2 regions of the Thauera chlorobenzoica genome follow, and region 2 is predicted to be linked to the other one. Evidence: predicted binding sites of a transcription regulator. Region 2 holds the regulator's gene; the other holds the start of a gene.
The links. The regulator LexA, encoded in region 2, represses DNA repair genes until DNA is damaged. The targets are predictions, from matches to a motif close to ACTGTATNTANATACAGT.

Region 1: recA (recombinase RecA) is a predicted target of LexA. The motif match lies at 7,794-7,811, and genes of this name have one in related genera.

The regions. Positions count from the first base shown of each region.
Region 1 is NZ_CP018839.1:1,641,550-1,652,617, forward strand. Features, by position in the region: gene Tchl_RS07605 (5-formyltetrahydrofolate cyclo-ligase) at 1-445, shown strand, start outside; gene ilvA (threonine ammonia-lyase, biosynthetic) at 483-2,153, opposite strand; gene hprK (HPr(Ser) kinase/phosphatase) at 2,150-3,097, opposite strand; gene ptsN (PTS IIA-like nitrogen regulatory protein PtsN) at 3,066-3,551, opposite strand; gene hpf (ribosome hibernation-promoting factor, HPF/YfiA family) at 3,688-4,011, opposite strand; gene Tchl_RS07630 (RNA polymerase factor sigma-54) at 4,029-5,468, opposite strand; gene lptB (LPS export ABC transporter ATP-binding protein) at 5,491-6,216, opposite strand; gene Tchl_RS07640 (regulatory protein RecX) at 6,203-6,652, opposite strand; gene recA (recombinase RecA) at 6,669-7,709, opposite strand; gene Tchl_RS07650 (CinA family protein) at 7,969-8,457, opposite strand; gene Tchl_RS07655 (phosphatidylglycerophosphatase A family protein) at 8,510-8,992, opposite strand; gene thiL (thiamine-phosphate kinase) at 9,160-10,161, opposite strand; gene ubiT (ubiquinone anaerobic biosynthesis accessory factor UbiT) at 10,313-10,846, opposite strand; gene Tchl_RS07670 (U32 family peptidase) at 10,918-11,068, opposite strand, start outside.
Region 2 is NZ_CP018839.1:3,085,922-3,096,989, forward strand. Features, by position in the region: gene Tchl_RS14390 (FKBP-type peptidyl-prolyl cis-trans isomerase) at 184-669, opposite strand; gene Tchl_RS14395 (peroxiredoxin) at 644-1,141, opposite strand; gene lexA (transcriptional repressor LexA) at 1,470-2,078, shown strand; gene Tchl_RS14405 (hypothetical protein) at 2,090-2,647, shown strand; gene Tchl_RS14410 (M61 family metallopeptidase) at 2,662-4,464, opposite strand; gene Tchl_RS14415 (HD-GYP domain-containing protein) at 4,782-5,507, shown strand; gene Tchl_RS14420 (DNA-binding protein) at 5,642-6,730, opposite strand; gene Tchl_RS14425 (ankyrin repeat domain-containing protein) at 6,998-7,555, opposite strand; gene Tchl_RS14430 (hypothetical protein) at 7,640-8,017, opposite strand; gene Tchl_RS14435 (hypothetical protein) at 8,083-8,469, opposite strand; gene Tchl_RS14440 (efflux RND transporter permease subunit) at 8,511-11,068, opposite strand, start outside.

The DNA.
Region 1 (11,068 bases), 1.4 Mb from region 2:
GGTGGGGTTTTGCTGGCCGTACCGCGCCGAACCCGACCTGCGCGACTGGGTCCGGTGCTGGCTGGCGGCGGCCTCGGGGCGGGTGGCGGCCCTGCCGGTGGTGGTGGAACGCCACGCGCCGATGCTGTTTCGCGCGTGGACGCCGGGCGTGCCGATGCCGCTCGACCGCCATGGCATTCCTCATCCGGCTGCGGGCGAGAGCCTGGTGCCCGACGTGCTGCTGGTGCCGCTCAATGCCTTCGACGACCGCGGCTACCGCCTCGGTTACGGCGGCGGCTACTTCGACCGCACCCTCGCGGTGATGTCGACCGTTGCGGTCGGTGTCGGTTTCGAACTCGGGCGGGTTCCGGACACCCTGCCGCAGGCGCACGACCGGCCGATGGACTGGCTTGCGACCGAGGCCGGGGTGATGAGGGCACGGTGCCCGCCGGGGGCGTGTCGCTAGTTCCCCGCCGGTGCGCCCCTTCCCGCCGCCCGCGTGCTCAGTCGCCGGTGCCGGAGAGGAACAGGCGATAGGCCGGGTTGTCGCTTTCGGCGACGTATTCGTAGCCCAGGCGCTGGAGGAAGCCGGCGAACGCCGGCTTGTCCGCGGGGGGGACCTGCATGCCGACGAGCACGCGGCCGAAGTCCGAGCCGTGGTTGCGGTAATGGAACAGCGAGATGTTCCAGTCCGAGCGCAGATTGGAGAGAAACTTCATCAGTGCGCCGGGACGTTCGGGGAAGGTGAACCGGTACACGACCTCGTTGTCGGCCTGCGGCGAGCGCCCGCCCACCATGTAGCGGACGTGGGTTTTCGCCATCTCGTCGTCGGTGAGATCGAGCGCAGGCAATTCGTGGCGCGCGAGCATCTCGACCAGGCGGCCGACTTCACCGCGATTGTGCACGGTGACGCCGACGAAGATGTGGGCGAGCTCGGTGTCGGCGTAGCGGTAGTTGAACTCGGTGATGTTGCGGTTGCCGATCACGCTGATGAATTTCCGGAACGAGCCGGGCTTTTCCGGGATCGTCACCGCCAGCAGCGCTTCGCGCTGTTCGCCGAGCTCGGCGCGTTCGGCGATGAAGCGCAGGCGGTCGAAGTTCATGTTTGCCCCCGAAGCCACCGCGACCAGGTTCTTGTCGCGCAACTTGTGACGGCGGGCGTATTCCTTGGCGCCGGCGACGGCGAGCGCGCCGGAGGGTTCGAGGATGGAGCGGGTGTCCTCGAAGACGTCCTTGATCGCCGCGCAGATGGCGTCGTTGTCGACCAGGATCATCTCGTCCACGTACTGCTGGCAGAGGCGGAAGGTCTCGTCGCCGACGCGCTTGACCGCGGTGCCGTCGGCAAAGATGCCGACCTGCTCGAGTTCCACCGGCCGTCCCTCGGCGAGCGACAGCGTCATCGCGTTGGCATCGACGGTCTCGACTCCGATGACTTTCGTCTCCGGGCGCAGGCGCTTGATGTAGGCAGCCACCCCGGCGAGCAGGCCGCCGCCGCCGACCGCGCAGAACACCGCGTGGATCGGTTTCGGGTGGGCGCGCAGGATTTCCATGCCGATGGTGCCCTGGCCGGCGATCACGTCGGGGTCGTCGAAGGGGTGGACGAACGTCAGCTTCTCGTTCTTTTCCAGCTCCTTGGCATGGGTGTAGGCGTCGGAGTAGGACTCTCCGGCGAGCACCACTTCGCCGCCGCGGGCCTTGACCGCATCGACCTTGATCTGGGGCGTGGTGTCCGGCATCACGATTACTGCGCGCACGCCCAGCTTCGCGGCCGATAGTGCCACGCCCTGGGCGTGGTTGCCGGCCGAGGCGCAGATCACCCCCCGGCGCAGGGCCTGCGGCGACAGCCTGGCCATCTTGTTGTAGGCGCCGCGGATCTTGAAGCTGAACACCGGCTGCATGTCCTCGCGCTTCAGGTAGATGCGGTTGTGGGTGCGCGCCGACAGGTTGGTGGCGAGGTCGAGCGGGGTTTCGACGGCGACGTCGTACACCTGCGCGGTGAGGATGCGTTCCAGGTAATCCGTGGGGGTGCTCATGGCCGGCTTGTGCTCTGCTGCAAAGCGTTCGAGCGTAACAGCCGATCCTGCACCGCGGCAAGCCCGGGGCCGACAGTGCGGGGCCGGAGCGGGGCGCAGGGGCGCCTCCGGCGGCAGAGGCCTGTCCGTGCCCGCGCTCAGGTGTCGCTGGCGCCCGGAATGCCCTGCATGGCCCGGGCCTGGCGATCGATGAACTCCTGGGTGGAATCGATGCCGCGCAGCTGGAGGATGGTCGAGCGCACTGCGGCTTCGAGCAGGACCGCGAGGTTGCGACCGGCGGCGACCGGCAGCACCACGCGTGCGACGCGCACGCCGAGGATGTCCTGCTGTTCCTGCTGCAGCGGCAGGCGGCTGGGGTCGCCGGCACCGGGCTGGCGGCGCTCGAGGTGGCACACCAGGCGCAGGCGCATCTTCCGCCGGCACGCCGTTTCGCCGAAGATGGTGCGGATGTTGAGGATCCCCAGGCCGCGCACTTCGATGAAGTCCTGCAGCATCTCGGGGGAGCGTCCTTCCAGCACCGCGGGGGCGATGCGCGACAGCTCGACGATGTCGTCGGCGACCAGTCCGTGCCCGCGCGAAATCAGCTCGAGGGCGAGTTCGGACTTGCCCGCCCCCGAATCACCGGTGATCAGCACGCCGAGGCCGAGCACGTCCATGAACACCCCATGCAGGGAGATCTTTTCGGCGAGCTCGCGCGACAGATGCAGGCGCAGCAGGTCGATCACGCTGGCCGACGGCTGCGGTGTGGTAAACAGCGCCACGTCGTAGGTCTGGCAGGCGCCCAGGAGGACGGCCACCGCTTCGCAGCCATCGGCGACGATGATCGCCGGCGGCCGTGCGGCGAGGATTTCCTTGATGTGGTGCGAAACCTTGTCGTGGGACTGACGCAGGGACCAGGCCAGTTCCGCCGCACCGAGGACCTGCAGGCGGGAAGGGTGGATCAGGTTGAGGTGGCCGACCAGGTCGGCGGGCCAGATGCGTTCGTCGGCGACCGAAATGCGGGCGTCGAGCCGGCCGCTCACATGGGTGAGCTGCAGGCTGTGGCGGTGGGCTTCATACAGCCGCGCGACGCTGGTCTGACGCATCGGCGCCCCAGTTCAGGAACATCCGGTGGATGGTGGCCGCGTCCGGAGCGTTCTGCAGGGTGTCGCGGAAATCGCGGTCGCTGAACATCTGGGCAAGCTCGGAGAGCAGTTGCAGGTGGGTTTCGTTCGCCTGCTCGGGAACCAGCAGGACGAACAGCATGTTCACCGGGCGGCCGTCGGGGGCGTCGAACTGCACGGGGGTGGCCAGGCGCAGGAAGGCGCCGGCGGCTTCCTTGAGTCCCTTGATGCGGCCGTGGGGAATGGCGATACCCTGGCCGAGGCCGGTGGAACCGAGGCGTTCGCGGGTGAAAAGGCTGTCGAACACCGTGCTGCGGGCGATGCCCTGGTTGTTCTCGAAAAGAAGGCCAGCCTGTTCGAAGACGCGTTTCTTGCTGCTGGCTTCGAGGTCGACCACCACGTTGGACAGTGGCAGGAGTTGGGGTATGAGGCTCATTCGCTGGGAAATTTGTGCAGTGCCCGTGCCGCGGGTGCCTGGTGAGGCAGGGGAGCGGCCCGGGCCGCATGTAAACGGCGGCGTGAAAACGCGCGCATTATAAACGTAGCCCGGGCCTTGAACTGCAAAGAAAGCGTCAGGCTTCGGGAACCTGGTGCTTCAGCGCATCGTGGTTGTGCTCGGCCTGCTTCTGCTTGTATTTCTGCACCTGGCGGTCGAGCTTGTCGGCCATGGCGTCGATCGCCGCGTACAGGTCGGCATCGTCGCTTTCGACGAAGATGTCCTTGCCGCGCACGTGCAGGGTGACTTCGGCTTTCTGCCTGAGCTTTTCCACCGAGAGGATCACCGCAACGCTGGTGACGTTGTCGAAGTGGCGGATCACGCGATCCAGCTTCGAGCTCACGTAGTCACGGATGGCCGGGGTGACTTCGATATGGTGCCCGGTGATGTTGAGGTTCATGCTAACTCCTGTTGATGTCAGATGGACTTGCGCAGACTGACCGGCGGAATATTCAGTGATTCGCGGTACTTGGCGATCGTCCGCCGCGCGACCACGATACCCTGCTGGCCCAGAACTTCTGCAATCCTGGCGTCGGATAGCGGTTTCTTGCTGTCTTCGGCATCGACCAACTGGCGAATCAGCGCACGAATCGCCGTCGAGGATGCCGCTCCACCGGTGTCGGTGGCGACGTGGCTGCCGAAGAAATACTTGAGTTCGAATACGCCGCGCGGGGTCGCCATGAATTTCTGCGTGGTGACGCGCGATACGGTGGATTCGTGCAGCTCGAGCTGGTCTGCGATCTCCCGGAGAGTGAGTGGCCGCATCGCCACGTCTCCATGATCGAAGAACTGCCGCTGCTGGTCAACGATCGCCTGGGAAACGCGCAGGATGGTGTCGAAGCGCTGCTGCACGTTCTTGATCAGCCAGCGCGCTTCCTGCAACTGGGCACCGAGTCCGCCGCCCTGGGCGCGGTTCTGTTGCAGCAGGCTGGCGTACAGGCGGTTGATCCGCAAGCGCGGCATGGCTTCCTGGTTGAGGCGTACCGTCCACTGCCCGCGCAGCTTGCGCACGATGACGTCGGGCAGCACGTAGCGGGTTTCGTGCAGGCTGTAGCGCATGCCCGGATGCGGGTCGAGGCTGCAGATCAGCGCCTGGGCGGCGCGCAGGCTGTCGTCGTCGCAGCCGGTGAGCTTCTTCAGCTTGGCGAAATTGCGCTCGGCGAGCAGCGCGAGGTGCCTGTCGACGATCTCCAGTGCCAGCGTCCGGGTGCGGTCCTCGGGCAGGGTGCGCAGCTGCAGCGACAGGCATTCCTGCGGTGTGCGCGCGGCGATGCCGACCGGATCGAGGTGCTGCACGTGGTGCAACGCGATCGCCAGGTCGTCGAGCTCGACGCCGGACTCGGGGACGAGCAGCTCGAGGAGTTCTTCCAGCGGCTGATGCAGGTAGCCGTCGTCGTCCAGGGCCTCGATGATCAGCCGCGCCAGCGTGCGGTCGCGGTCCGACAGCGGGGACAGGGCGATCTGCTGGTCGAGGTGCTCGCGCAGCGAGATGCCGGCGGCCTGAAGATCCTGGTAGTCGGTGTCGTCGTCTTCGCCGCGGCTGCCGGCGCCCTGGCCGACGTTCGACCAGTCGATGCCTTCGTCCTCGGTGCCGTCGTGCGCGCGGGTGTCGGCCTCGCCCTCGCCGGGGGCGGGCGAGGGGTCGTGCACGGGTGCGGCGCCGGGCGAGGACGGGAGGCCATCCCCGCCTTCGCCGTCCTCGCCGTCCTCGCGCTCGAGCATCGGGTTCTCGAGCAGGAAACGCTCGATTTCCTGGTTCAGCTCGATCGTCGACAGCTGCAGCAGCTTGATCGACTGCTGCAGCTGCGGGGTCAGCGTGAGGTGCTGGGAAAGCTTGAGCTGGAGGCTGGTTTTCATCGGCTGGGAGGCGCCCGGTGGATCACAGGCGGAAATGCTCGCCGAGATAGACCTGGCGCACCCGTTCGTTGTCGATAATGTCGGAGGGCAGGCCGCTGGCGAGGACCCGGCCTTCGCTGATGATGTAGGCGTGGTCGCAGATGCCGAGCGTCTCGCGCACGTTGTGGTCGGTGATCAGCACGCCGATGCCGCGCTCCTTGAGGAAGCGGATGATCTTCTGGATATCGATGACGGCGATCGGGTCGACCCCGGCAAAGGGTTCGTCGAGCAGGATCAGGCGCGGGTCGGTGGCCAGCGCCCGGGCGATCTCGCAGCGCCGGCGCTCGCCGCCGGACAGCGAGATCGCGCTGTTGTTGCGCAGGTGGCTGATCCCCAGCTCGTGCAGCAGCTCGTCGAGGCGGGCGTCGATCTGGCGGCTGTCGCGTTCGCCCTGGAGTTCGAGTACGGCGCGGATGTTGTCGGCCACGCTGAGCTTGCGGAACACGCTCATTTCCTGCGGCAGGTAGGACAGGCCGAGGCGGGCGCGGGCGTGGATCGGCAGATGGGTGAGATCGGCGCCGTCCAGTTCGATCTGGCCGCCGTCGGCACGCACCAGGCCGACGATCATGTAGAAACAGGTGGTCTTGCCGGCACCGTTGGGGCCGAGCAGGCCGACGACTTCGCCGGCGCCGACTTCGAAGCCGACGTCGTGGACCACGGTGCGCGCCTTGTAGCGCTTTTGCAGGCCGGTGACCTTAAGCAGACTCATCGTAGGGCTCTTTCAGCAGTTTGCGGATCAACTCCGGTGCAAAACCGCGGGTTTGCAGGAAACGCGCCTGGCGCGCCCAGGCGCGGGCGTCGGCGGGCGCCTGGGCGAAGCGGCTGTGGAGTACGGCGCGCGCACGCTCGATGTCGGCGGCCGGGCATTCGCTTGCGAGGGCCTGCTCGATCAGCTCGCGGGCGATGCCGCGCCGGCCCAGCTCCAGGCGCAGGCGCGCATTGCCGAAGCGGCCTGCCTTGCTGCGCACGAAGGCTTCGGCGTAACGGGCGTCGGACTGCAGGCCGAGCTCGCCCATGCGGGTGATCAGGGCCTCGATTTCGTCGGCGCTGCCGTGGGCAGCGAGCTTCTTCGTCAGCTCGGCGCGCGAGTGGTCGCGCCGGGCCAGGTGGCGAAGTGCGCGCTCGCGCAGGCTCGGCTCGCCCATCGCTTTTCCGGCGCGGTCAGGCCTCGGCCGCGGCCGCGGCCGGCTGCACGCCTGTCGCCGCCAGCCCGGGCAGGCCGACCGCGGCGCGCACCTTGTTCTCGATTTCGCGCGCGAGCGCCGGGTTGTTGCGCAGGAACTCGCGCGAGTTGTCCTTGCCCTGGCCGATCTTGTCGCCCTGGTAGGCGTACCAGGCGCCCGACTTGTCGACGATCTTGTGGTCGACGCCGAGGTCGATGATCTCGCCCTCGCGCGAGATCCCTTCGCCGTAGAGGATGTCGAAATGCGCTTCCTTGAACGGGGGGGCGACCTTGTTCTTGACCACCTTGACGCGGGTTTCGGAGCCGACGACCTCGTCGCCCTTCTTGATCGTGCCGGTGCGGCGGATGTCCATCCGCACCGAGGCGTAGAACTTGAGCGCGTTGCCGCCGGTGGTGGTTTCCGGGCTGCCGAACATGACGCCGATCTTCATCCGGATCTGGTTGATGAAGATCACCAGGGTGTTGGTGCGCTTGATGTTGGCGGTGAGTTTGCGCAGCGCCTGGCTCATCAGGCGCGCCTGCAGGCCGGGCAGCTGGTCGCCCATCTCGCCCTCGATCTCCGCCTTCGGGGTGAGCGCCGCGACCGAGTCGATGACGACGATGTCGACCCCGCCCGAGCGCACCAGCATGTCGGCGATCTCGAGCGCCTGCTCGCCGGTGTCGGGCTGGGAGATCAGCAGGTCTTCGATGTTCACGCCGAGCTTTTCGGCGTAGCCGACGTCGAGCGCGTGTTCGGCGTCGATGAAGGCCGCGGTGCCGCCGAGCTTCTGCATCTCGGCGATGACCTGCAGCGTCAGCGTGGTCTTGCCCGAGGATTCGGGGCCGTAGATCTCGACCACGCGGCCGCGCGGCAGGCCGCCGAGGCCCAGCGCGATGTCGAGCCCGAGCGAGCCGGTGGACACGGTCTGGATGTCGCGTTCGACGTTGCCGTCGCCCATGCGCATGATCGAACCCTTGCCGAACTGCTTCTCGATCTGCGAAAGCGCGGCGGCGAGGGCCTTGGCCTTGTTGTCGTCCATGGAGGTCGTTCCTGTGTGGTTGGCGGATTATGGCACAAAGGTTGCAGGCGTGCGGTGGGGCAGGCCGCTGGCGACAGTGTATTAGCTGTATGAAAATACAGCAAACGGGGCGTGCGACCGGCGCCCTCCCCGAGGCCGGGGGGCACCATCGGCGCCGTGCCGCACAATGGCGTCCGGCGCGCCGCCCAGTATATGCCATCAAGATAGACTGGGCGTCCCTGCCGCCGCAGTCGGGGCCCGGGCGGCATGTGGGCAGCGCTCAGGCAGCGAGCTCGATAAGGATGCGCAGGGCACGGAGGACGGTCTGCCGGCGCACGGCTTCACGGTCGCCGGCGAAGTGCAGGGTTTCGCTCCGGGAAGGCTGGCCTTTCGCCGCCCAGCCCAGGCAGACCGTGCCTACCGGTTTGGCGGCGCTGCCGCCGCTGGGGCCGGCGATGCCCGACACGGCGATGCTGATCTCGGCCCGGCTGCGCCCGAGCGCGCCTTCGGCCATTTCGCGCACGGTCGCCTCGCTGACCGCGCCGTGTGCGGCGAGGGTCTGCGGCGATACCCCGAGCATGTCGGTTTTGGCTTCGTTCGAGTAGGTCACGAAGCCGCGCTCGAACCACGCGGAGCTGCCGCCGATCGCGGTCACCGCGGCGGCGATCCCGCCCCCGGTGCAGGATTCGGCGGTGGCGAGGCGCCAGCCGCGCGCGGCAAGCGTGTCACCCAGGCGGCGGGCGAGGGCATCGAGTTCGGGGTCGGTCATCGCGGGCAGTGCTCCATTGCGGTTTCCGTGCGGCGATGGGGCCGGGCGGGGTTCAGGCGCCGATGAGGGCAACGAGGATCGCCAGCACCAGCAGGGTGTAGCCGGCGGCGAAAAGATCGTCGAGCATCACGCCGAAGCCGCCCTTGAAGGCGCGGTCGGCCCAGCGCACCGGTGGCGGCTTGACGATGTCGAAAAAGCGGAACAGCGCCACCGCAATGGCCTGCCAGAGCAGGCCCTGCGGCGTAAACAGCAGCACCAGCCAGGTCGCGACCATCTCGTCCCAGACGATGCCGCCATGGTCGGGTACGCCGAGCGCGCGCCCGGTGCGCTCGGCGGCGAGGGTGCCGGCGACGAACAGGCCGGTGAGGAGGGCGAGGAAGACGAACTCGGAGAGCGGCGCGCGGATCAGCGGGTAGAGTGCCCACGCCAGCAGCGTGCCTGCCGTGCCCGGCGCCCAGGGGGACAGCCCGGCGCCGAAACCGAGGGAGATGAAGTGGGCGGGGTGGCTCATCAGCAGGCGGGGAGTCGGGCGCATGGCGGGTCGAGGGGCGGTGTGGTCGAGTTGGACAAGGGCGGGCCGAAGAACGGCATCACCAAAACGGCATCGGCGGAACCGGGTCAGCGCACCGCGCACGGGGCGAAGCCGGTGGTCGGTGGCGAACCGCCGCGGCCCGTGCCCGGTTGCGTTCCGGGTGACGCGGTTCAGCCGAAATGATCGTAGCCGGTGCGCGTCGTCGCCGCCAGGGTGCCGTCCGCTTCGCGCAGCCACAGTTCGCCCGAGGCCGCGGTCAGGGTGCCGATGCGATGCAGTGGCAGGGCGAGGCGGCGGCCGAGCTCTTCGATCCGGGGGCGGGCGGTGGCAGGGGCGGTAAACAGCAGCTCGTAGTCGTCGCCGCCGGACAGCAGGCTGCGGCGGCAGTGCTCGTCGCCGGCGCCGGTGCGGCGCAGTGCGGCCAGCGGCAGGGCGGCGACGTCGATCACGGCACCGCTGGCGGAACGTTCGAGGAGGTGGCCGAGGTCACCGAGCAGGCCGTCGGAGACGTCGAGCATCGCGCTCGCCAGCCCGCGCAGGGCGAGGCCGAGCGCCACGCGCGGCTGCGGGCGCTGCAAGGCGGCGATGCAGTCGGCGCGTGCCGCCGGGTTCAGCTCGACTTCACCACGCAGCGCTGCCAGCCCGAGCGCCGCGCGGCCGGGCTGGCCGGAGATCCACAGATCGTCTCCAGCGCGGGCGCCGGCACGGGTGATCGCCTGTCCCTGCGGCACCTCGCCGATGATGGTGACAGACAACGTCAGCGGGCCGCGGGTGGTGTCGCCGCCGGCCAGGTCGACCGCAAAGGCTTCGGCGCAGGCGAACAGGCCGCGTGCGAAGGCGGCGATCCAGGCCTCGTCGGCCGCCGGCAGGGCGGCGGCGAGCAGGGCCCAGCGCGGCTCGGCGCCCATCGCGGCGAGATCGGAGAGATTGACGGCAAGGGTCTTCCAGCCCAGGTCTTCGGGGTCGGTGTCGGGCAGGAAGTGGGTGCCGGCGACCAGCATGTCGGTGGACACGGCGAGCTGCATGCCGGGGCGGGCGCGGAAGAGCGCCGCATCGTCGCCGACGGCGAGGTCGGTGTGGTGCGCGGCGCGGTCGAAATGGCGCCGGATGAGGTCGAACTCCGACACCGGGGCGGCAGGGGCGGAGGGTGGGGGGGGTGGTACGAGGGGCATGAGGTGGCTGGCGTGCGGCGCGCGGACGGCGCCCGGTAAGGGGGCAGCAAGCTTACCGCAGGCGCCGCGGGGTGTGAGCGCGTGCTTCCGGCCGGAGCATGCGTGTGTACTCTGCCCGGAAGCGCGGCGCGCAGCCGCCCGCGTGGTGCGCTCAGCCGCTGCGGCGGCCGACCAGTTTGGTCTTGAGGGCGTCCCAGTCCACCGCGTCGAGCGTGTTCTTGACCAGCAGGCCGAGCTCGGTGTCGCCCTCCATGCGCAGGCGGCGACTGAAGAACAGGGTGTCGGGGTCTTCTTCGCGCAACGCCAGGGCGAGGAAGTCGCGGGTTGTGGCGGAGATCACCAGATCGGGCCTGGCGGTTGCGGCGGCACGGCAAAAACCGCTGGCGGCGAGGGTGAAATCGAGCCGCAGGCCGGCGTCGAGCACGCGTATCTGCAGATGGCGGCCGGTCAGCGGCTCGAGCGCGTCGCGCGGCAGGATGCGGCCGAGGGCGAGATTCAGCGCCAGGGTCAGGGCGTGGGTGGGCGGTTGCTGCGGCAGGCGGGCGACGATCCGGGCGATCGGCGCCGGCACGGTGAAGCTCGGCACACGGAAGTCGTTCAGGCGCGCGCCGATGCGCTGGCGCAGGCTGCCGGGCAGCAGTGCGGACAGCATCGACGGGCGGGGCAGGGCGGGGAGCGCGGGCATCGTCATTCTCCGGCGGGATGGGCTTGAAGCGGGGATGAGTCGATCGGGGATCTGGGCCGGGGCGGCGGCGCTTAGGCCGCCACGTACTGTTCGACGCCGGCGCGGCCGTGCCAGAAACCGTTGCAGGGCTCGGCGACCATCCACGCGCGGCTGGCGGCGAGGGCCTCGGCCGGGGTCGTGTCGCCGTCGAGCGCGGCGCGAAAGAGCGCGACCACCCGGGCG
Region 2 (11,068 bases):
CTGCAAGGGGCTCGACAGAGGGAGGGGCAAGGGGTGGGGAAGAAGAAGCGTTCATGCCTTTGCCGAAAAGCCGGGTCAGTACGATGCGCTGCGCGCCCGGTGGCCGCCGCCGGGCATCGCGAGACCTCGGCGAAAACATGCATCCGGGCGCAAAAAGGGCCGCACACGCGGCCCTTGCAGTGCTCAGTGGTGATGACCGCCAGGGCCGTGCACATGGCCGTGGGTGATTTCCTCGGCAGTCGCCGGGCGGACTTCGGCAACGGTGATGTCGAACATCAGGGCCACGCCGGCGAGCGGGTGATTACCGTCGACCACGACCTTGCCCTCGGCGATTTCGGTGATGCGATAGACCTGGTCTTCCTCGCCATCATCGGAAACACGCTCGAAGCTCATGCCGATTTCGATGTTGTCCGGGAACAGCTTGGCGTCCTCGACCATGATCAGTTCCTCGTCGTACTCGCCGAAGGCATCGTCGGGCTGCAGCTTCACCTGAAGCGTGTCGCCGACCTTCTTGCCGTGGAGGGCTTCTTCCAGCATCGGGAAGATACCGTCGTAACCACCGTGCAGATACACCAGCGGATGCGCGCCGTCATCGATCACGGCTCCGTCCGGGTCGCGCACGGTGTATTGCAGCGTCACGACGCTATTCTTGACGATTTCGTTTTCCATTCTGTGATTCCAGTTCCTTGACCAGTTCGAAAACCGCAGCTGCATGACCGCGGGGCGTCACATCGTAGAGTGCGTGGCGAATCCTGCCCTGCTTGTCGATGATGAAGGTCGACCGCCGCACACCCATTTTCTTCACTCCGTCGACTTCCCGCTCCTGCCATACCTTGTACAGCCGGCACACCTCGGTATCGGCATCCGACAGCAGCCGGATCGACAGGCCTTCATCGTCGCGGAACTCGGCGTGGGTAAGACAGTCGTCCGGGCTCACTCCGACCACGATGCAGTCGTAGCGGGTGAATTCGTCTTCATGATCGCTGAAATCGGCAGCCTGAAGGGTGCAGCCCGGCGTCTTGTCACGAGGGTAGAAATAGAGAACCACATGGTGCTTACCGGCGGTCGATGCAAGATCGAACGTTTCCATGTCTGCATCCGGCAATGAAAAAGCGGGGGCGATGTCTCCGCTCTTCAGCATGATGTCTCCCTGATGTGGGTGGGATTCTAGCCGAGAGCCCCGGCGAACACTACCGGAACGGGCCGTGGGAGGGGGGCGGAGCGGAGGGTGCATGACGGCGTATCTCCCTGTGCTTGTCGACGCGCCGGTGCCATCTGCCGACACCGTGCTGAAGCAATAGCCCAGATTGCGGCAAGGCTCAAGACGCAGTGCATCAACGGACGCTGTGCATCGACGGCTGCGGTGCAGCACCCGGCCCCTCTCCCCGCCCTGGCAACGAGCCCGGGGCGGATTTCCCTTGCTCCGCCAGGAAAGCTGTTTAAAATTACAGCTGGATCATGGAGGCCCGATGAGCAGCCGCAACGAAACCCTCACTCCCCGCCAGCAGGAAATCCTCGACTTCATCCGCAGCAGCGTCGAATCCGAGGGCCGACCTCCGACCCGCGCCGAAGTGTGCACCGCATTCGGCTTTCGCTCGCCCAACGCCGCAGAAACCCATCTGCGGGCGCTCGTCGCCAAGGGCGCGATCCTGCTCGAGGAAGGCCGTGCGCGCGGCATCCGCCTCGCCGACGGACTCGGCCTGCCGCTGGTCGGCCGGGTTGCTGCCGGCAGCCCGATTCTCGCCGCCGAACACGTCGAGGCCCGCTATCAGCTCGATCCGGCCCTGTTCTCGCCCAGGGCCGACTATCTGCTGCGCGTGCGCGGCATGAGCATGCGCGATGCGGGCATTCTGGACGGCGACCTGATCGCCGTGCATCGCAGCAGCGAGGCACGCAACGGCCAGGTCGTGGTCGCCCGCGTGGACGACGACGTCACCGTCAAGACCCTGCAGCGCAAGGGCAGCGTCGTCGAGCTGCTGCCTGCCAATCCCGATTACGCCCCGATCGTGGTCGACACCCGGCACACGGCACTGGTCATCGAAGGCATCATGGTCGGCCTGATCCGCAAGGACCACTGATCACTGAACCCATGTCCGCCCCTGTCCTCCACAGCGCCGCTCCCTTGGCGGGAGATCGTGCCCGCCGCCGTGCCCTCTTCAATCTGCTCGTCGCGCTGCTCACCCTGCCGGCCTGCTGGCTGCTGTTTTCCCGGCTCGGCACAATCTGGCCCGCCGTCGCCACGATGGAAGGCGCGCCCTTCATGGCGGCAGCAACCCTGCTCGGCGCGGCGATGGCACTCGGCCCGCTGGCGGCAGCAGTCGGCTTCCTGCTCGCCGTATGGTTCGGGGTGGACAGCGTCTACCGCCCGCGCCGCCGGCCCTCACCCCGGCTCGATCGCCTCATCGTCGCGCTCGGCCTGCTGGTCTGGTTCGCTCCCGCTCTAACCGCAGCCGGCATCGCCGGCCAGGCCCTGGCAAGCGGTCGCATCCACTTCGTACGCCCGCCGCGTGACTATCTTCTCGCCACCGACCCGATCGCCTTCTGGCAGGGAGTCGGGTTCTGGCTGATCATGGCGGGCCTGTCCGGCTTCCTCGCCTGGCGCTACTGGCGCCCCCGGCTGTTGCCGGCAACCGCGGCCAGGAACTGACTCGAGCAACAGGCTCAGGCCCGTCCCAGCCAACCCTCGCGCAGCGCCCGCGCCGCCGCGCCGGCCCGCGGAGCGAGCTTGAGGCTGTATTTGTCCGTCGGGGCGGGCGCCAATACGAGCTCGAACTGCATCAGCTCGTCACGCCGGAACAGGTGAATCGCCACCCGTTCGCCCGCCCTGCGCCGCGCCAACAGCCCGTCCAGCCCTTTCGCGCTCAGCTTCAGCCCATCCAGTGCCAGCAGCACATCCCCGGCAGCAATGCCCGCCGCCTGCGCCGGCCCTCCGTCGAATACGTTGGCGACTTTCGCTTCGGCCTCTCCCGCCGCCAGTTTCAGGCCCAACCAGGGGGCCTTGCCTGCCGGCGCGGCCTCGAGCACAAGGCCGAAATCCCTTAACAGTCGCGGCAACGGTAGATCCCCGGTCCCCTCCACCGCAGCCTCCAGCCAGCGCGCCAGGCGGGAACCGAGCCGGGGCCCGCCGGCTTCGCGTACCGCGGCGAAGATCCCGTCCTCGGCCACCCCCACACCGCTTCGCCCATGCCGGGTCCACAGCAGGCGCATCACCGCATCCAGGCTGCAGCGCCCTGCACTGCCGGCGCGCAGTTGCAGGTCGAGGGCAAGCGCGATCAGCGCTCCCTTGGCGTAATAGCTGACGATGGCATTGGGCGCGTTCTCGTCCTGACGGTAGTACTTGATCCAGGCATCGAAAGACGATTCGGCCACGCTCTGGCGCAGGCGGCCGCTGCCGCGCATCACGGTCGACACCGTCTTGCCGAGCAGTTCGAGATAGTCTTCGACCCCGATCACGCCGCTGCGTACCAGCACCAGGTCATCGTAATAGGAGGTGAAGCCTTCGAACGCCCACAACAGCCGGGTGTAGTTCTCACGCCCGAGCTCGTAGGGGGTAAACGCGGCCGGCTTGATGCGCTTGACGTTCCAGGTGTGGAAATACTCGTGGCTGCACAGGCCGAGAAAACCCTTGTAGCCATCGGAGAGCCCTTCCATCCCCGTCCACGGCAAGTCGGCACGGCTGCAGATCAGCGCGGTCGATGCGCGATGCTCCAGACCGCCATAGCCCTCGCCCACCACCATGACCAGAAACACATAGCGCGACACCGGCGCGGGAGCGCCGAACAGTTCGATCTGGCAGGCACAGATGCGCGCCAGGTCGGCCCCCAGCCGGTCGAGGTCGCAATCGTGGCGGCCGCTGAGGACAAGGTCGTGACGCACGCCACCGGCATCGAAGCTCACGTTCGAGAAACACCCCATTTCGACCGGATGGTCGATCAGCTCCTCGTAGTCGGCCGCACGAAAGCGCCCGAACCCGAACTCCCGCGCCCCGCCCGGCCGTGCCGGAGGCAGCGCGGTCGCGAGCTTCCAGCTACGGTATTGCGCCCCCTCGGGAGCCTCGATCACCACCGTGCAGGGCAAGGCGGCACACCCATCGGGGGCAAGGAACACGCTGCTGCCGTTGAAAAAACCATGCGTGGCATCGAGGTGGGCAGAACGTACCGACAGATCCCAGGCATAGACCTCGTAATGCAGGGTCAGGCTCGTTCCCGAAGGCAGCGCCGCCACCTTCCAGCTGTGCTTATCGATTTTTTCCACCGCGCACGGCTTGCCGCCGGCCTCGGCACGGAGGCTGACAATGTTGCGCGCGAACTCACGGATCATGTAGCTGCCCGGAATCCATGCCGGCAGGCGGAACACCTGGCCGGACGCATCAAGCGTCCTTACCGTGCAGTTCACTGCGAACAAATGCGCCCCCAGATTGGAAGGGCGGATGTGGTATTCGACAACGGAAGGCATGGACGACATCAAGAAACTCTCTCTGGCACCGATTTGAACCCCACTTCCCTGAATGGCGACAGAATCCCGCGCGCAGGCAAATGGCCGACAAGGCTGCACGCTACTTACCACGCCACCGCCATTCCGTCGAGACACCTGCATCGCGCTCGATGCTTGCAGCAAACCCATGCGCAAGCCGGCTCGGGACCCCGGGCGCAGGATTTCCACTCCTTGTCTTTCAGTGTGAAAAAGCGCACACCCGGGGCACGCGCCCGGAAGTTCCGCCATCGACCATGGGCTATATTCGGCGTGGCGAGAAACTCCGGCCTCGCACACCGCCCATGCACATGCCCCCAGTCTCCCAGCCCCACCCGCCCTCCCTGCAGTTTTCCCCCGCGATCACGCTGGGCGATGACACGCTGCCGCCTGAAACCGCCGCGCCGTCTGGCAACGCCGATCCGGGCAAGACTTACCAGCAGATGTTCCGCATGGCGCAGGAGCTGCAGGATGTGGCTGCCGAACGCGATCGCGCCCAGGCTGCGATCGCGGATGCGCAGCACCAGGCCTTGCGCCGGCTGATCCTCCTCGCTGCGCTCAAGGACGGTGGCACGCCCGAGCACTGCCTGCGCGTGGGCGCGCTGTCGGCCCTCCTCGCACACGCCATGGGCCTGCCCGAAAAGCGCTGCGACATGCTCTTCGATGCCGCACCGCTGCACGACCTGGGCAAGCTGGGGATCCCCGATTCGATTCTGCTCAAACCCGGCCGCCTGAGTCCGGACGAGTGGCGCATCATGCGCGACCACCCCCTGCTCGGTGTCCGCCTTCTGGGCAACGCGGGTTCCCCCGTGCACGAGCTCGCCGTCGAAATCGTCCTCAATCACCATGAAAAATGGGACGGCAGCGGCTACCCGGCGGGCCGCCTCGGCACCAACACCCCGTTGAGCGCCCGCATCACCGCAGTGGCAGATTTCTTTGATGCAGTCACCTCCCTGCGCAGCGACCGCGCCCCTCTCGGCGACGATCAAGTGTTCCGCCTGCTCGAGTGCGCCAGCGGCACCCAATTTGGGGTATGACCGGGATGAAGGGAAAAACTGTACATATCCGCCGCAAACCGTTGTTTTGCAACAAAAGATTTTGGCTCCTGCGGCGCCGGGATGAAGCCAATATTAGGACTTTCGAGCTGTAAGCGTATGTTTTAAATGTTTAATTATGGTGCGGTGGGCGTTGCGGCTTTCTCGCCGACTCCCGCGACGTGGTCCTGTTTGCCGCTTTGTTTCCGGCGGCTGCCATGACGTAGAAGCTGTGCATGCATGTCCGCAATCACTTTTTCCTGTATGGATAAGGACGCCCGGGCGGCCCCAAGCTCGATTTCCAGGGCTTGACGACGTTCGGCCTGTTCGGCGAGCGTAGCTTCGACCACACTCTTGCCGCGCAGCAGATCCTCGATCTGCAGTTCCCGCTCCGCCAGGCGTTGGCCCAGCGCCTCGACGCGTTGCCCGGTTTCCTTGGCCACCGACAATTCGTCTCGGAGCGATCGCGCCTCCGTCTGAGTCTGGTGAAGCTGCGCATGGGCCTGCGACAACTCGGCCGCCAGGCGGGCGTTGTCCCGGCTGATCCCGGTCAGTTGATCCTGTTTGGTTCCGAGCGTCTGATTCAGTTGCCTCAGTTCGGCCTGCAGGTGCTGGGTCTGCTGCTCATGCTGGCGCTGCTCCTGATCGCGCTGTTCCTTGGCCGCCTGCCGAAAATGGTCCAGGGCTTCGCGGGCGTGACGGTGTTTGTCCTCCAGTGATTGCCGGTGCTGTTCGCCTTGCGCCAGTTGTGACTGCAGATCGGCAACCTGTTGCGCGGCCTGCGCGCGCTGCACGGTCTCCTGTTGCAGCGTGAGTGCCGTCTGGCGATGACGGTCACTCTCCTCGCTCAACAGGGATTCGGTATGCTGCAACTGGGTCTTGAGTGCTTCACCCTCTTGGCGCTGCTGCCGGAGCGCGTCCTTGAGTTGGGCAATTTCGCCGGTATAGCGGGTTTTTGCCTCCGCGATCCGGGCATCGGCCTCTTCGTGCAAGCGGCCGGCCAGCCTGCCGACGAGGTCCTGGATTGCCTCGCTCACGGCAACCTGTGTGCCGCCGGTTCCGCCCTCTTCCTCTTCGATCTCCTTTAAGTAGCGGTGAATCGTTGCCTTTGAGCCGGTATTGCCGAGTTCGACCCGAATGGCGTCGATCGATGGGTGTCGCCCCTGCGCGCGCAACGCGTCACGTGCCCGCACCACCTCGGACTTGTAGATCCCGCTTCTGGCCATCGCGACACCCCTGATTTTTACGTACTGTATTACATGGTACGCCTGTACATACTATTGTCAATGATCGTACGCGTATGAAAATGCATATTACGACACGGGATAATCGCGGATTATCACGCCTGTTGGCCACGTTCTGGGGCAAGAACGAGATTTTCGGTACAACTGCACCGGGAATGCGGTCAGTTCCGGGTCTGTTGCCAGGATCTTGCCTAGAGGTCCGCTGTTCCCGGCCCCGCGCGGCTGGCGAGCAAGGGTGGAGAGGCCGAATCAAATGCCCTCGTCCGAAGTCCCACGCAGGGCACGGTTTGGGCGCGGGCCTCGAGGCCCCTCCAAGATGGCAACGATGTCCTGTCGGCCCAAATTTTTTGCGAGCCAGAGCTCGTCGTGTCCGTCCGCATCGATTTGGTTCCGCTTCGCACCGCCGATCAGGAGATGCCGGACAACTGCTGTGTGCCCCTTGTAGACGGCCCAGAACAAGGGCCACTCCCCGTCCTCGTTCCGCACGTCTGGATTGGCGCCACGGCCGATCAGGAATGAAACGATGTCCGCATGGCCGTTGAAAGCGGCCCAGAAGAGCGGCGTCCATCCCCGACGATCGGGCAGGTCGACTGATGCGCCGTGCGCCAACAGGCCGTCAATAACGGCCCACCGACGGTGATATGCCGCCAGGAAGATCAAGCTGCACCCCTCGGTATCTTGCCAATCGGCGGGAAGTCCGTCCTCCAGCCATCTCAGCACTTCCGGGATCTTGCCCTGGCGAACCGCGTCGAGCAGTTCCGGGGCCACTCGATCGCGCCAGGCTTCGTGATGGACGTCGTCATGCATCGTCTTGGTCCTGACGAGGCGAACCCGGACCCTTGGGGCGTTGATCCGTCGCAACAATCCCTGGCGTCCCGCGCGACAGGCGCATCAATTGAAGTCCTTCTCGTCAGATGTTGATGAGCTGCGCTTCGGGATCGGTGCGTTGCAGTCCTTGAAGTTCACATACACCTTGTCACCGACCTGCAATTGCGCATCGGCAGGCAACTTTGCGGCGCGCGCGTACGGGTGGCCATTGCGCAGAAACGCAACCATCACGTACGGCTTGTCGCCTTCCGCGTCGGACGCCTCGGCCCTGCAGTCATAGAACGAAGGCCGCTTCAAGCTATTCGCCGGACCGATTTCGACAACAGTTCCTTTGCGCCACCCATCGTCCTGCGCGTATTTCCCTTCGAACACGGTGGGGCTCGCACAGCCGCCCAGTCCACCGACGGCAACGGCAACCATTCCTGCCACAAGAGTTTTCATTGGGTCACCTCTGGGTTACATGAGTTGGCCGCCCGCAGCGACGTGCTGCGGGCAAGCGGACGACGTCACTTCAGCGTGAAGCGCGCCGTGGTGGAGGGCTTGCCCGGCAGCGTGACGACGGCCACCAACTTGGTGCCGGCGCCCACCTTGAAGCTTCCCTTGGACTCCAACCGGTCGCCGGCAGGCTTGAGTTCGACTTCCTGTTTGTCGGTGCCGGACAGGAGCGTGAGCTTGGCGCTGCCGTTGGTCACATCAACCGGTTTGCCGTGATCGCGCAGGTGCAGCTGGATGACGTCCGGCTTGGCGACGAGTTCGAGGTCGACATCCTTGACCTCGACCACCAGGCCGCCGTGCATGGACTCATGTTCGTGCGCGTGGTCGTGCTTGTCCGCCGCGAAGGCAGGACCGACGGCCACCAGGGCGGCAAGCGTGATGAGCTTCGAGAGTTTCATGTTTTCTCCTTTCAGGATTCGATTGTGTAAGCGGATCAGCGTCAGAACGCTTCGGCATTGCGGTCGTTGAGCAGGCGCTCGACGTCGCGGCGGCCGAAAAGCCAGAACATCGCCGGGGTGAGGAAGGTATCGAGGAGCGTCGAGCTGATGAGCCCCGAGAAGATCACCACCGCGACCGGGTGCAGGATCTCGGTACCCGGGCGTTCGGCCTCGAACAGCAGCGGTGCCAGCGCAAAGGCCGTCACCAGCGCCGTCATCAGCACCGGCGATAGCCGTTCCAGCGAGCCGCGCAGGATCATCTGGTGATCGAAGCTCTCGCCTTCGATGCGCATCAGATTGATGTAGTGGCTGACCTTCAGGATTCCATTACGCACCGAGATGCCGGCGAGCGTGATGAAGCCGATGAGCGCCGCGACCGACAAGGGCTGGCCGGAGATCCACAGGCCGATCACTGCGCCCACCAGCGCGAGCGGAATGTTGGCCATGATCAGCGCCGAGAGACGCACCGACTTGTAGCGGCTGTAGAGCACGACGAACATCAGCACGAGCGACACGATCGACAGCAGCCCCACGAGACGCGACGCTTCTTCCTGTGCCTGGAACTGCCCACCGAGCGTGATGAAGTAGCCTTCGGGCAGTTTCATGTCGGCCACCGCCGCGCGGATGTCCTCGACGATTTCCGAGAGCGGGCGTTGCTGCGCATTGGCCGACAGCACGATGCGGCGCTTGCCGTCGTCGCGGCTGACCTGGTTCGGCCCGTCACCATCCTCGATCGACGCGAGTTTCGACAACGGGACGTGGCCGGTGGGCGTTTCGATGAGGATCTGCGCGAGCCCCTCGACCGAACGCGCCGATTCGGGCAGGCGCACGACCAGCGCGAAACGCCTTCCACCTTCGACGATCTGGGTGACTTTCTCGCCCTCGACGAGGTTCTGCAGCGCGGCCAGGATCTGCGGTGCCGGCACGCCATAGCGGGCCGCTGCGGCATAGTCGATGCGCACCTTGATCTGCGGCGCGAGCACTTGCTTCTCGATTTCCAGATCCGCGAGTCCGGGGATGCCGGCCAGCCGCGCCCGCAGCGCATCGGCCTGCCCCCGCAGCGTGTCGAGATCCTCGCCGAAGATCTTGATCGCGATCTGCGAACGCACGCCCGAGAGCATGTGGTCGATGCGGTGTGAGATCGGCTGGCCGATCGCGATCGCAGCGGGCAGGTTCACGAGCCGGGCGCGGATGTCGGCGGCGATCTCCCCCATCGAACGGGTGAGTTCTGACGCCGGCTTGAGCCCGACATCGAGCTCGCTGACGTGCACGCCTTCAGCATGTTCATCGAGTTCCGCACGTCCGCTGCGACGACCAACGTGCGTGACCTCCGGCACCTGTTTCACCAGCACCTCCGCCTGTTGCGCAAGCGCGGTGGACTCGGCGAGCGTCACCCCCGGGTTGAGCCGCATGCCGATCAGCAGGGTGCCTTCGTTGAAGGGCGGCAGAAACGTGGTCGGAAAGAAGGGCACGGCGGCGGCCGCGACGATCACCGCGACTGTGCCGGCGAACACGGCCGCCCTGGGCCGCTCGAGGACGGCCTGCAGACCGTTGCGATAGCGCGCCTTGAGCCAGGCAAGTACGCGCGTGTCGCCATGGTCGAGGGACTTCATGCGCGGCAGCAGATAGAAGGACAGGACCGGGGTCACCGTTACCGAAACGACCAGCGATGCCAACGTCGAGACGATGAATGCCACGCCGAGCGGCACGAACAGCCGCCCCTCCATCCCGGGCAGCGCGAACAACGGCAGGAACACCAGCACGATGATGATCGTCGCGTAGAGGATGGCCGAGCGCACCTCCATCGTTGCATGAGCCACGAGTTCGATCGGGTGCAGGCGATGGTCATGATGCTTCGCGCGATCCTCCTTCAGCCGGCGCAACACGTTCTCGACGCCCACCACCGCGTCGTCGACCAGGCCGCCGATCGCAATCGCCAGCCCCCCGAGCGTCATCGTGTTGATCGACAGACCGAAATACTTGAACACCAGCGCCGTCATGAAGATCGACACCGGGATCGCGGTGAGCGCGATCACCGTCGGGCGCAGCGTGCCGAGGAAGAAGAACAGGATCGCCGCGACGAACACCGAGGCGCCAATCAGCTTGCCCTGCAGCGTGCCGATCGAGGCCTCGATGAAGCTCGCCTGCCGGAACGTAACCTGCGGCGCTTCCATGCCGGCGGGCAGCGATTTCTTCATCTCGTCGAGCGCGGCCTCGATCGAGCGGGTGAGGTGAATGGTGTCCGCGGTCGGCTGCTTCTGGATACCGAGAATGACTGCCGGTTTGCCCTCGAAACCCGCATCGCCGCGGCGCAGCGCCGGTGCGAACGTCACGGAGGCAATCTGGCGCAGCAGGATCGGCTGACCGTCGCGTGCCGTGATCGCGAGATTCTTCAGATCCTCCAGGCTCGAGGTGCGTCCGAGGTTGCGGATCAGGTATTCACGCCCGGTGAGTTCGAGGAAGCCGCCCGAGGTGTTCGACGAAAAGCCGCGGATCGCCGCTTCCATCTGTTCCAGCGAAATGCCGAGTTCCGCCATGCGCCGCGTATCTGGCTGCACCT